DNA from 4 places in the Paenibacillus sp. EC2-1 genome. Region 1 is predicted to be linked to each of the others. Evidence: riboswitches for the same ligand, from Rfam matches in the RefSeq annotation. Region 1 holds a riboswitch; each other region holds the start of a gene.
What was found. A riboswitch is a leader RNA that binds a small molecule or an ion and turns the genes downstream of it on or off. The one in region 1 is predicted to bind cobalamin.
Positions count from the first base shown of each region.

Region 2: another riboswitch for cobalamin. It lies ahead of ACK8P5_RS18495 (S-layer homology domain-containing protein); the one in region 1 lies ahead of ACK8P5_RS20215 (FecCD family ABC transporter permease).
Region 3: another riboswitch for cobalamin. It lies ahead of ACK8P5_RS06865 (anaerobic ribonucleoside triphosphate reductase); the one in region 1 lies ahead of ACK8P5_RS20215 (FecCD family ABC transporter permease).
Region 4: another riboswitch for cobalamin. It lies ahead of ACK8P5_RS03450 (ribonucleoside-diphosphate reductase subunit alpha); the one in region 1 lies ahead of ACK8P5_RS20215 (FecCD family ABC transporter permease).

Region 1 is NZ_CP186006.1:4,337,164-4,340,355, forward strand. Features, by position in the region: gene ACK8P5_RS20210 (ABC transporter ATP-binding protein) at 1-613, opposite strand, end outside; gene ACK8P5_RS20215 (FecCD family ABC transporter permease) at 610-1,656, opposite strand; cobalamin riboswitch at 1,927-2,138, opposite strand; gene ACK8P5_RS20220 (lipoate--protein ligase) at 2,380-3,192, shown strand, end outside.
Region 2 is NZ_CP186006.1:3,928,736-3,931,927, forward strand. Features, by position in the region: gene ACK8P5_RS18495 (S-layer homology domain-containing protein) at 1-1,734, opposite strand, end outside; cobalamin riboswitch at 1,876-2,075, opposite strand; gene ACK8P5_RS18500 (S-layer homology domain-containing protein) at 2,277-3,192, opposite strand, start outside.
Region 3 is NZ_CP186006.1:1,463,083-1,466,274, forward strand. Features, by position in the region: gene crcB (fluoride efflux transporter CrcB) at 1-120, shown strand, start outside; gene ACK8P5_RS06860 (PCYCGC motif-containing (lipo)protein) at 174-719, shown strand; cobalamin riboswitch at 779-952, shown strand; gene ACK8P5_RS06865 (anaerobic ribonucleoside triphosphate reductase) at 1,112-3,192, shown strand, end outside.
Region 4 is NZ_CP186006.1:723,337-726,528, reverse strand. Features, by position in the region: gene ACK8P5_RS03460 (YuzF family protein) at 1-166, shown strand, start outside; gene ACK8P5_RS03455 (MTH1187 family thiamine-binding protein) at 695-1,000, opposite strand; cobalamin riboswitch at 1,300-1,531, shown strand; gene ACK8P5_RS03450 (ribonucleoside-diphosphate reductase subunit alpha) at 1,727-3,192, shown strand, end outside.

The sequences.
Region 1 (3,192 bases):
AGAACTGTGCAGCTAAATTCAGATCATGCAGCACACTAATGACAGTAATGCCCGACTCTTTACGCCACTCTGCTACCATATTCATAAACTCCAACTGGTACCGTATATCCAGATATGTCGTTGGCTCATCCAGCAACAGAATTGCAGGCTGCTGAGCCATTACTTTTCCAAGGGCTGCACGCTGACGTTGTCCTCCACTAAGCTGATCCAATCTTCTCGATTCTAAACGGTCAAGCTCTAGTCTATGAATAATCCGATCCAGCAAAGGACCAGCATCCTCTCTCTCTCGTCCTAACCAGTTCTGGAATGGAAAGCGCCCCATCTCCAGGACTTCACGTACTGTAAAATCTGTCGGAGCAAGGCCTTCCTGCTGCAATACAGCAACCATTTGCGCCAGTTCTTTTCTACTGTAACTAGCCATTTCTCTGTCATGTAGCAGCAATTGACCTGTTGTAGGCATTTCCACCCCAGACAAGAGATGCAGCAGTGTTGATTTACCGCTTCCATTTGGACCGATAATTCCCCACCACTCTCCTTCACGGACACTCCAGTCGATCTCCGATACTGCATTCAAGCGTTCATATCGCTTGCCTACATTTTGAAGTTTGATCATAGGGCTCCCTCCCTGCGCTGCTTTTTATTAAGGTACAGCAAATAACCAAAGAATGGAGCTCCCACAAATGCGGTTACAACCCCAATCGGAATTTCAGTAGGTGCTAGTAAAGTTCTCGCTGCCGTATCCGACCAAACCATGAAGATTGCCCCGCCGAGTGCCGATAGTGGAATAATGATTCGATAATCCGAACCTGTAACGAGCCGAATCATATGCGGTACGACTAGTCCAACAAAACCAATTACACCAGACACCGACACTGCGGCAGCGGTTAGAAGCGTAGCTACAATAAGAACACTCATCTTCAGACGATCCACATTAAGCCCCATATGGGCTGCTTGTCTTTCGCCTAGTGATAGCAAATTCAGCATCCGCGCTCGGCTCCACAAAAAGATAAAGCATACAATAAAGTAAGGGAATAGCACCGTTATGTACGACCACCCTCGCATGCTTAAGCTTCCCATGGTCCAGAACAAAATATCCGTTAATGTATCCTTTGACATGACCGTCAAGAATGAAACAGCCGCACCTAAGAACGACTGCATAATCACGCCTGATAGAATTAGTCCATGCGTCGGTATTTTTCCATTATCTCTAGCGAGTAACAGTACGATCCATAGCGTAAGAATCCCCGTCAGAAAAGCAACCAAGGGCAGCGTCCAAGCTCCTGCAAATGCATACTGCAGTCCGTAGAAGATTAGAAACGCAGCTCCGAGTGAGGAACCGGACGATACACCTAGCGTGAATGGGTCCGCAAGAGGATTTCTTAGAACACCTTGAAATGCAGCACCAGCCACCGCAAGTGAGGACCCAACCAGCATGCCGAGCAGAATTCGGGGTAGACGTACTTTCATTATAATCTGCTCCGATGCGACCTCCCAATTCGGTGTGATAGAATCACCAATCCATGGAAGTTTATGCAGCAGCATCGCACCGATCTCTGTAACGGGTAAATGAACCGCACCAATGCCAAGACTGACCACGAGTGTAAGTGCTAAGAGAATAAGCCCTGTCACTGCGTACACTGCAAGTTTTCTACTCATGATGTTATCCGTACTGGATGGATTACTAACACTAATTGTTTCAATCGATTTCTCATCAGTTTCTCTCCTATCCCGTGTATGCAAGCGCCGAAATGACTCGTATCTCTGACAGGCACCCAATAATTCACCATAAAAAACCCCTGATCTCATAGAGAATCAAGGGCTACGTTTCGGAGATAATGAACTTTATGAACTAAAAAATGAGCTTATTATAAAAGTCTACTCGTCCAAAATAGTTCTGCCAAACGTAATCCTTTCCTCGAAGGACCGTCAGATTCATCATGCGAAGCAGGTCTCCTGACTTACAGGTTGAAATGATAACCTCCGCCTTCCCGAGCCTTAATAGGCCAGTGGCAATTATAGAGGATATCCCTGATTCACAGTGGCGGGACCGTGCCGGATTTTAACCGGCTTCCCTTTTAACCCAGAAGCAGCCCTGTATTTAGGACTGTCTTTCCAGGACATCGCATGCAATGAGTATTCTTTTTTTGCCAAGCATACTTCTCTGTTGACGATTATATGAAATATCTACTCCGCTTACAACCTAGAAATTCACATATGAAGTTAAACATGCCGGTTGGCATAGAATTTTAAGCGTTACCGTTCTCCAACATAGCATTTATCACTCATCGCTCACAGAACCTTTGCTCTAGAGTCAAACATTGGTTTACAATAGATTTAAATGTATTACATTAGACAAGAAACCACACGGAGGCGTACATAATGCTGTTTATTGATAACCAGGGAATACATGATCCAGCCATAAATCTGGCCATTGAGGAATACGCATTGAAACATTTACCGATGGACGATAGCTACCTGCTCTTCTACATCAATCAACCATCGATTATTATAGGCAAACATCAGAACACAATTGAAGAGATTAACCAAGAATATGTGCGTGATAACAACATCCAAGTTGTACGACGTTTATCAGGCGGCGGTGCCGTATATCATGACCTAGGAAACCTAAACTTCAGTTTTATTACCAAGGACGATGGGCAGTCCTTTCACAATTTCTTGAAATTCACACAACCTGTCATCGACTTCCTGCAAAAAATGGGCGTACCTGCTGAGCTCAGCGGCCGAAATGACCTTCAAGTTGGGGAGAAAAAGATTTCCGGCAATGCACAATTCTCTACACGAGGACGAATGTTCAGCCACGGAACACTGATGTTTGATCTCGATCTGGATCATGTACAAGCTTCGCTGAATGCGAATCCAGAGAAGTTTAAATCAAAGAGTACAAAATCAGTCCGCAGTCGTGTAGCCAATATCAAGGAACTTCTCGGAGCTGACGGAAGCGAGATGACCATTGAACAGTTCCGCGCTGAGCTGCTGCGTTCGATCTTCGGTATGGAACCTCATCAGGTTCCTCAATATGTACTAGAGGAGAAAGACTGGGAGATCATTCACCAAATCTCCAAGGAGCGTTACCAGAACTGGGATTGGAATTATGGCCTATCGCCAGAGAGCAATGTGAAGCATGCAAAGAAATTTCCTGTGGGTATCATAGACATCCGAATGAACATAAAG
Region 2 (3,192 bases), 410 kb from region 1:
AACAATCTCATCCAGCTTATGTTCCTCTGGAATAATTGGTTTGATCTGATCTTTTAAAGAAGAATCCGTCTTATGGATTGAAGTTAATAACTCCAATGCTGAAGCGTCGCCCGTTGTGACCGCAGTACCTGCAGGGATCAAGACGGATACATTACCCTTTGTAGCCTCTATTTTTGGAAGGCTGCTATTCGAGGGAAGTTTAGCACTTACCTTTGAGTTTTTATCCGCCGGAATCGTTATCGTAATTTCTTTATTACTATCTTCTGGCTTTATAGGAACGATATAATCAAGCTCATCTTTCGGTATAACAACATCCGGTTTATCACCCGATGGCAATGTCACTACTATATCTTTAGGAGACTCGGGTTGTTCTGGAAGTTCTGGTTGTTCAGATTGAACATCAGTCATGTCATAGAGACGATTCTTACCATTCTTAAATCTGTCGTAAGCTACTAGGGCAAGTGTCCCCTGATCCGTAGCCATGCTGTTGACAGCACCTAACTTCGTGTTCATAAAGCCACCATCAGGTACAGCAAATGTTAGCAAGGCATCTAATGCTGAATTTCCATTCTTAATAAATCGATCATCTGTGTGTGGGTCTATCCTCAAACCGGTTAAGGCAATAATAACCTGAGCAATACTCTGGCTATTTGGCGATGATCCGTAACCATAACCTCCATCTTTCATTTGGGCCTTAGATAACGCCTCAATAGCCCGATCTACTGCTGCTTTTACATCCTCACGTTCATGATAATAAGGGGTCAGTCCTTGCATCGTCATTGCCGTGATATCCGGATCTATCGTGCTCCCAAAGAATGCCCATCCACCATTAGGAAGCTCTTTACCCAAGATGAGGTTTATAAAAGATTCTCTTGTGGATTGCACACTCTCTTTGGTGATATCTGGAATCTCATAACGATTGCTGTCAAGTGCCAGGAGAGCATAAACGGGTCCATTAATGCCTTGATTAGCAACATAGGTGTAGTCAGCAAGAGGATTTCGTACATCATGCCCGTTCACATTTGTTATATCTTTTCCGATTGAAGAAAGCCCCAGAATTAATCTGGAATGTTCAGTACTAAATACATTATTCTTAGACATTAATGCTTCATATTCTCGAACGACATTGTCGTAATAGATCTTATAATAATCGCTAGGCACCGGATAATTAGCCCGCGCTAAAGAGATGATAACCCACTCACCGTTGCCTGTCCCCAGAGTCGGAGCTTTTACTCTATCAAGAGTATAAGCAAGACTTTTATCCAGATGTTCTTTTGCGAGTGTTACAGTGTCAATCTTCTTGATAATCGTAAAGCTTGTCGTTGTCTCATTCCCTGCGCCATCGATAGCCGTTATGGTTATGCTATTCTCCCCATCAAGAAGAGTAGCCTTATATTGATCCTGAACCGCTGGTAACACGTCTTCATTCACTGCGACTTCTGGAATAATGTCCGTGTACACGTTATCTGTTACTGTAATTTTGAAGCTTATTTCACTAGATGATACCGTCTGGTTATCTTGTATTCCTTCTACCTTAATCGTCGGAGGTTCTTTATCTTCCTTGGGTTCTGTATCTACCTCTTCAATCTGCTCATTGTTAACAGTAGTAAGCTCTTCTATTGGAGCAACGGAAGTGTCAGCCTCATCCGCGTAGGATACCGTCATCCCGTTCGTGAACATCGTCATTACAATGCTTATGATCAGCAGCCATGCGATTAATTTATTTTTTCTCATCTCAATCCATCATCCTTCCAATTCATCTTTCGTTTAACAGCACACAAAAAGACCTCTCAACTTGAATCGTTAAGAGGTCTAATAGATTACGCAGCTATATTTAGCCAGCACTAATAAACACCTTCCTATCCATCGTAGAGTTGTGGTGTGACAAAACAGGCAGGTATTCTGGCTCAAGTATCAACATCCTAGCAGCCTTCCCAGTTCCCCAGTGGCATCGTTGCAAGGACTCCTCTTATACAGCGGCGGGACCGCGTGGGATTCTCACCCACTTCCCTTTTAACCAATTTATGAGATGGATGATTCCATTCACAATTGGCACCTGTTTCGCGTGTTCCATATTTGATTGTTATATTATTCATTCTAATAAATATATCACTTTTTACCAAGGAAAAGATTTCAAATATTGAAATATCGGAATATTTGTTTAATAGGACGCCGTATCAACGCTAAAGATATAATCCACCTTATATATAATGAATACATTTTTCGCAATGCAAATACGCCTGATTCTAGATGTAGATCAGGCGTATTGTTGAAACCTACTTATTAATAAAGCTCAAATATTGCAATGCATTTTGCAGAACGACTACAGCTTCAGCACGAGTCGTCATATCCTTTGGCGCAAAGGTTGTTGCTGCCTTGCCCTTAATTAGTCCCTTATCCACCGCTGCTGCAATGGCTTCTTGAGCATAGGATGAGATTTGATCCTGATCTGCAAAGGTTGGCTGGCTGGCTCCAGCCCCTGCTGTTCCTTGTACGAACTGAATCGCATTCATCATCATCACGACCATTTGCTCTCTCGTAATGAGTGCCTCAGGAGCAAATCTGTCGTTGCCTACTCCTTGTACGAACCCATATTTTACGGCTGTACTCACATCTGCTGCATACCACTTGCTTGCTGCTACATCAGAAAATGTTTGATCTACTTCTTTGTTCGACAAACCAAAACTTCTCACGAGCAAGGACGCAAATTCTGCACGCGTCACTCGACCAATTGGATCAAATGTTCCCTCTGTTTTCCCTTTCACGATCAGCTTGGAAGCCAGAGCTTCTACTGCCTGTTGTGCCCAGTGACCCTGTAGATCTGCGAACGTTTTCTTACCTTCCACGATCACATACAAACCATTTTTGTTATGTTGGATCGTCGCCACCGTTTTGCCGTCCTTTACCGTAAATACGGCTGGAACAAATCGAAGCTCTCCCGTTGCCGGATCGTATGTCATTACCGTTACTTCATTCGGATTGCTCAATACACCATTTACGATCAGCTTGCGCTCTACATAGCCTGTTGGTGTTAGCTCCGTTGTCGCTTCCTTTTCTTTCAGCTCTGCTTCAAAACTTACAGCTGCACTTCGTGCCTTTATACCTCTGTCTGTAAGCTTTTCTTCCAAACCTTTCTGTACTGTCAGGTCTGCTTGTTCAACCCGTACAATGATTTGTCCGTTTGCATCAAGA
Region 3 (3,192 bases), 2.6 Mb from region 1:
GGGTATGAGGCAGTCTCCTTGGCAGGAAACAAACGTTACACAGAAGCCCTATTATATGTTTCTATATCGTTAATTCTTGGACTTGCAGGAGCATGGGCGGGACTTGCGATAACAACATAAAGCATGAGAGTATTCTACGAAATTATTTGTTTTATTATTTCATTTGGGGGAGGATGAAGAACTTGCGTAAACAAAAGTTTGGGATTCTGATGCTATCTGCTGGTCTACTTCTGAGTGGATGTGGTGCTGGTAAAACGGAAAGTAAAGGCGAGGCAAATTCCAAAACAGGGACAGAAGCTACTCATGAGCATGGGGGACAGACGACTCTTGCCAATGGAGATATTCAGGAGATGACGGCATCTGCTAAAGATCTGCCAACTTTTTTGAATGGAAAAAGTGACGAACTCCGGACAATTTATGCGCTCGCTGCTCAGGTGAAAGATGTGCTCCCATGGATTCCATGTTATTGCGGATGTGGAGAAAGCGCTGGGCATGATAGCAACTTGAATTGCTTTATTGATGAGGTTAAAGAAGATGGCAGCATTGTGTGGGATGATCATGGTACTCGTTGCGGCGTATGTCTTGAGATCGCTGTTGAATCTGCCAAAATGAAGAGTGAAGGAAAAAGCCTAACTGAAATCCGGAATGCTATTGATGAGAAGTACAAGACAGGCTATGCAAAGCCTACGCCAACGCCTATGCCGACAGAAGTTAACTAGGCACTGTGATTATTGTTACAGTTAATCACCTATATATTGTTATATCTTTTGATATGACAACTACATATAGTGATTAATGGTGATCGGATACGTTCCGATCTTAAAAGGGAATCCGGTGAGAATCCGGAGCGGTCCCGCCACTGTAACAGGTACTCGCGAAAGAATAGTACGAGCCTGAACATCTCTTTCCAAATGTACTGAAGCCAGATACCTGCCATTATGACAACACTGTATTGCCTACGGTTGATAGGAGGGTGTATCAGGTAGGAATAGGTATCTTGGTCTGTCTTGATTTATATACCGGATTCTTGGATGAAGCATGTCTACCGTAAACCTAAGCGGCAGCATGCTTCTTTTTATTTGTGCTTTAGTAGTAGGAGGAGAGAATAATCATGAAAGTTATTAAAAGAGATGGAACACAGGTTGACTTTGATGTTAAACGAATTATGAGAGCGGTAGACAAAGCATTTGAGGCCGCAGAAGGAATAACTAAAGAGGATGCCTCATCTCGGATTGGTAAGATGGTTGAAGACGAGATAAGCAGCATGAATCAAATATCGGTTGAAGACATACAAGATCTTGTTATTCAGTACTTGAAGAAGATCGGACACGAAAGTACAGCTAAAACGTATAAGGAATACCGTGAAGCACGCGATCTGGAACGTATGAAGCGTGGAGAGCTGTACAAGATTAGTAATGATGTTATCGGTGTGAAGGACATGGATTTGCTCCGGGAAAATGCGAATCTGAACGGGGAATCTTTTAGTGGGAAAATGAGTCGGATCGGTTCGGAATATGCTAAGTGGATGGCAAGTTCGTTCATGTTACCACCCGAGCTAAACGAAGCGTTAAAAAACGGATATGTGTACGTCCATGACCTGGATCAATATGCTTTAGGAACAACGAACTGTATCTTTATTCCGTTTGATCGATTGCTCGCAAATGGATTTAATACTGGAAATGGATCAGTGCGTTCACCACAAAGTATTATGACCGCTATGGCTCTTGTTGCAATCATATTTCAGTCCCAGCAGAACAGCCAATTTGGCGGAGTGTCGGGCAATAAGATCGATTGGGATTTGGCGCCGTATGTAGGGAAGTCCTTTCGTAAGCATTTTCGGAAAGGGCTGAACTATCTCGGTGAAGGAGAGTTGAATTCAGGGTCTGATCTCTTGGATGAAGAACTCATTATGGATAATATTTCACTGCAAAAACAATTCCCGCGTACTTATTCATTCGCCTACGAGGAGACTGTGAACGAAACGAAGCAAGCGGCGGAATCTCTCATTCATAATCTGAATACGATGAGCAGCCGGGCTGGTGGCCAGATTCCTTTCACTTCATTAAATTATGGAATGTGCACTTCTACGGAAGGACGGCTGGTGTCGCATGCGCTCCTTGAAGCGACGATGAAGGGACTTGGTCGCGGGGAAACTCCGATTTTTCCACAACATATATTCCAGTGCAAGCAAGGCATTAACCAGTCAGAAGGGGACCCCAATTATGATCTGTTTTTAAAAGCAATAGAATGCTCCAGTCGTCGTTTATACCCGAACTTTGTCAATGTGGATGCGACTTTCAATCTGCCATATTACCGTCCGGAGGACCCGGATACCATCATTGCAACGATGGGCTGCCGGACACGTACAATCTCTGATCGGTTTGGTAGGAATCGTCTCAGTGGAAAAGGGAATCTATCCTTTAATACGATTAACTTGGTACGTCTAGGAATTGATCATGGCATAGCCTTAGGTAAACGTGAGGAAGCGGATCTGGATGGATTTTTTCACAGCCTAGAGCACTATATGGGAATTGCTGTTGAAGGATTAATTCACCGCTATAAGATTCAAGCCAAGCAGCCTGCAAAAGCTTCTGACTTTATGATGCGTGAAGGGGTGTGGGAAGGTGGCGAGAAATTGGCTCCCGATGATAAGGTGGAGGATCTCTTGAAACATGGTTCACTTGCACTCGGCTTTATCGGACTTGCTGAAAGCTTGAAAGCTTTGACAGGACATCATCACGGAGAAGATGAGAAGGTAAGAGAGCTCGGGCTTGATGTGATCAAGTGTATGCGTGCTTATTGTGATGAAATGAGTGAGAAATACAATCTGAACATCACGCTGTTCGCTACCCCGGCAGAGGGCTTATCCGGAAAATTCACAAAGATGGACCGAAGCACTTATGGCAAGATTCCTGGTGTAACCGACCGGGAATATTATACAAATTCATTCCATATCCCGGTATATTATCCTGTAGCGGCTTTTCAAAAGATCGAGTGGGAAGCACCATTTCACAAGCTATGTAATGCAGGTGCTATATCATATGTGGAACTGGATGGAAATGCCCGGCAAAATACAGCGGCTTTCAAAAGCATTGTACAGTTCGCACTTAAGCAAGATATCGGTTACTTCTCGGTCAATCACCCACTGGACCGTTGTCCTGTCTGTGATTATGAGGGGATTATCGGATCCAC
Region 4 (3,192 bases), 1.9 Mb from region 1:
AGAAACATTACAATCGGTTATGGGAAAACGTGTTGTTATTGAAACGACACGCGGAAGCGTGGAAGGATGCGTTGCTGGCGTAAAACCAGATCATGTCATTATCGAAACTAGAGGTAGAAAATTCTTCGTTCGTATCGCTGAGATTGTATGGATTATGCCTGAATAATAAATATAAAAGAGCTGCAGACCAGCAGCTCTTTTTGGTATTTCATTCTATTTATTCAGACTATTGAATGAAGTAGCAACGCAGATAACAACATAAATAGTAGGAGAAAAACGAGTTTATACCCTACGCTAAGATACCGATTACTCCCTGTTTTTCTCCAGTATAAGAACGGGTAGGTACTAGATATCACAATAATAAATACTGCTGTAATGGTTGCTAATTCGATAGAAATGATACTCAGCTCCCTGCCACTTTTAGACTTAATATGTGTATATTACGTACCACCCACCAGTATTACAGTAATTCATGGCGATGGTATTTTTAATAGGCTTAATATATAAACACATAAAATACCATAAGGTTATATCCTCCAGTATGAGGTTTTTAAAAGTAGCAAGGAGTGAATGTACCGTAAATTATGTCAATTCAACAATAACAAAATAGCGCAGCCCCCATATCAGAGAGCTGCGCTAATTATCCCTTTATAGCTAGGTTACCGAAAGGAGTTGAAAGCATGTCCTCTCCTTGTTAACCACCCAGCTTGTCTTGAACAGATTGTAGCTTTTGTTTGCTTGATGAAGCTTGATCCCGGCGATCGTCGATTTTGACAGATGTGGATACACGCTTGGCACCGGATAAGAAAGGTGCTTCATGAAGCGCGGCAATAGCCTGCCATACATCGCTCAATTCACCTTCGATAATCGTACTCATTGACGTCAATTCATATGAGATTCTCTCCTGCTTCTGCAACACCCTCTGCATCTCTGCAACATACATACTTAGGCTTGTTGTAGCCGTTCCAATCGGAATGATAGTTACTTCAGCAATGGCCATGGACGATAACCTCCTAATATAGGCTTTTACATAACATTATTGTACCAGTCTAGGACATCATTTCAAATTCTCATTTGAACCGATTCCCGTTCAAATAATGCTCTCAAACGCAATGACTCATAAAGCGTGTATCTCCTTAGAAAAGGTCGTAATTCGTCAAAATGTGCGAAATCTCACCCTCTTTTGGCGGATTGCAGATTGGCGATTTCCCTCCTCATTTGCTATAATTCACCTTGCGTCTATTTTTAAGAAAAGAGTTTACAAACACAATATATTGGGTTAAATTTAATAAACATCAACCAAATATAGTGTATGCAGGTGTTTGACACTTCATAGAGTTGTCACACTTAATAGGGAAGCATGGTGCAAATCCATCACGGTCCCGCCACTGTAAAGGGTTTTAGATCGCATTTTTTGCGTTTCTGAGATGACTTCGGCTTTAAGTCACTGAAGGCTACAACGCTAGACCTTTGGGAAGGCGCCGAACTCTATACCCCAAGTCAGGAGACCTGCCTGTATGCAAGTACAACACCTATCCTACGGGAAATTAGGAAAGTGTTCTCTTACTGCGTCTGTACATATCAGCGAGCCCTAAAACGGCGGCTCAAGCTACTATGCACACTTCACCCACAGCGCATACGAACATTTTCAACCTTCCTAAGGTTTGGAAAATGTTTTTTTAATGTTCTTTTTCCCATTTCCCCCTAAGAAAGCGAGGATTTACCCATGCCCCAAATCGTAGTTAAACCGAACAACCGTCAATTAGCTTTTGATCCAAATCGCCTCTCTGTTTATGCCGATCGGATTTTGAATGAACTAGACATGCTGAATAAGGAGCAACTGCTTCGCGGTGTGAATTCTAAACTCCGTGGCGAACAAGTAACTGGTGAGGAGATCAGCAATGCGTTCACCATGTCGGCACTCGAGCTTGTTACTAAAGAAGAACCGAACTGGAAGTTCGCAGCGGCTCGTTCGCTTTTGACATCCTTATATAAAAAAGCGGCTAACCATCGTCGTTACAAAGCTTATCCGGACGAGCCATACGGTAACCTATATCCTCTCATTACTGAGCTGGTGCAAAAAGGTATCTACCGTGAAGAGCTTCTGGAATGCTATACCAAAGCACAAATTGAAGAACTCGCAGAAACGATTGATTATACCCGTGACCTGCTGTTTGACTATATCGGACTGTTGACACTAGCTGAGCGTTATCTTGCTACTGATTTTGATGGTCGTGTGATGGAGCTTCCGCAAGAGCGTTATATGATTATTGCCATGTACCTCATGCACAAAGAGCCTGCTGAGAAACGTATGGACCTTGTTAAAGAAGCATACTGGGCAATGAGTAATATCTATATGACCGCAGCAACGCCAACCATGTCCAACGCCGGCAAGAAGGTAGCAGGCCAGCTGTCCAGCTGCTTCATCGATACTGTGGATGACTCACTTGAAGGCATCTTTGATTCCAATACGGACGTAGCTCGTCTCAGCAAAATGGGTGGCGGCATCGGCGTTTACCTTGGAAAGGTTCGTGCCCGTGGTTCAGACATTCGTGGACATAAGAACACAAGCTCCGGCGTTATCCCTTGGATTCGTCAGCTGAACAACACCGCTGTTAGCGTAGACCAGCTTGGTACACGTAAAGGTGCAATTGCCGTTTACCTGGATGTATTCCATAAAGACATCCTTGCCTTCCTGGATCTGAAGCTGAACAATGGTGACGAGCGTATGAGAGCACATGACGTGTTCCACGGCGTATGTCTACCTGATATGTTCATGGAAGCTGTTGAAGCTCGTGATGAGTGGAGTCTCTTCTGCCCGCACGAAGTGAAGAAAGTAATGGGTTGGAAAGACGAGAACGGTCGTCCGCTCGGTCTGGAAGACTTCTATGACGAGAAACTTGGCGAAGGCAAATTCCGTGAAAAATATGCAGAGGCTGTAGCGAATCCACAGCTTTCCCGTATTACGGTTCAAGCCATCGACATCATGAAACGTATTATGAAATCCCAGCTAGAAACCGGTACACCGTACATGTTCTATCGTGACACGGTTAACCGCGCTAACCCGAACTCCGCACACGGTATGGTTTACTCATCTAACCTGTGTACTGAAATTATGCAGAACCAATCGGCTACCGTTGTGGAACAAGAAGAGCTTGTAACCAAGGATGGACAGACTCGCATTGTCATCTC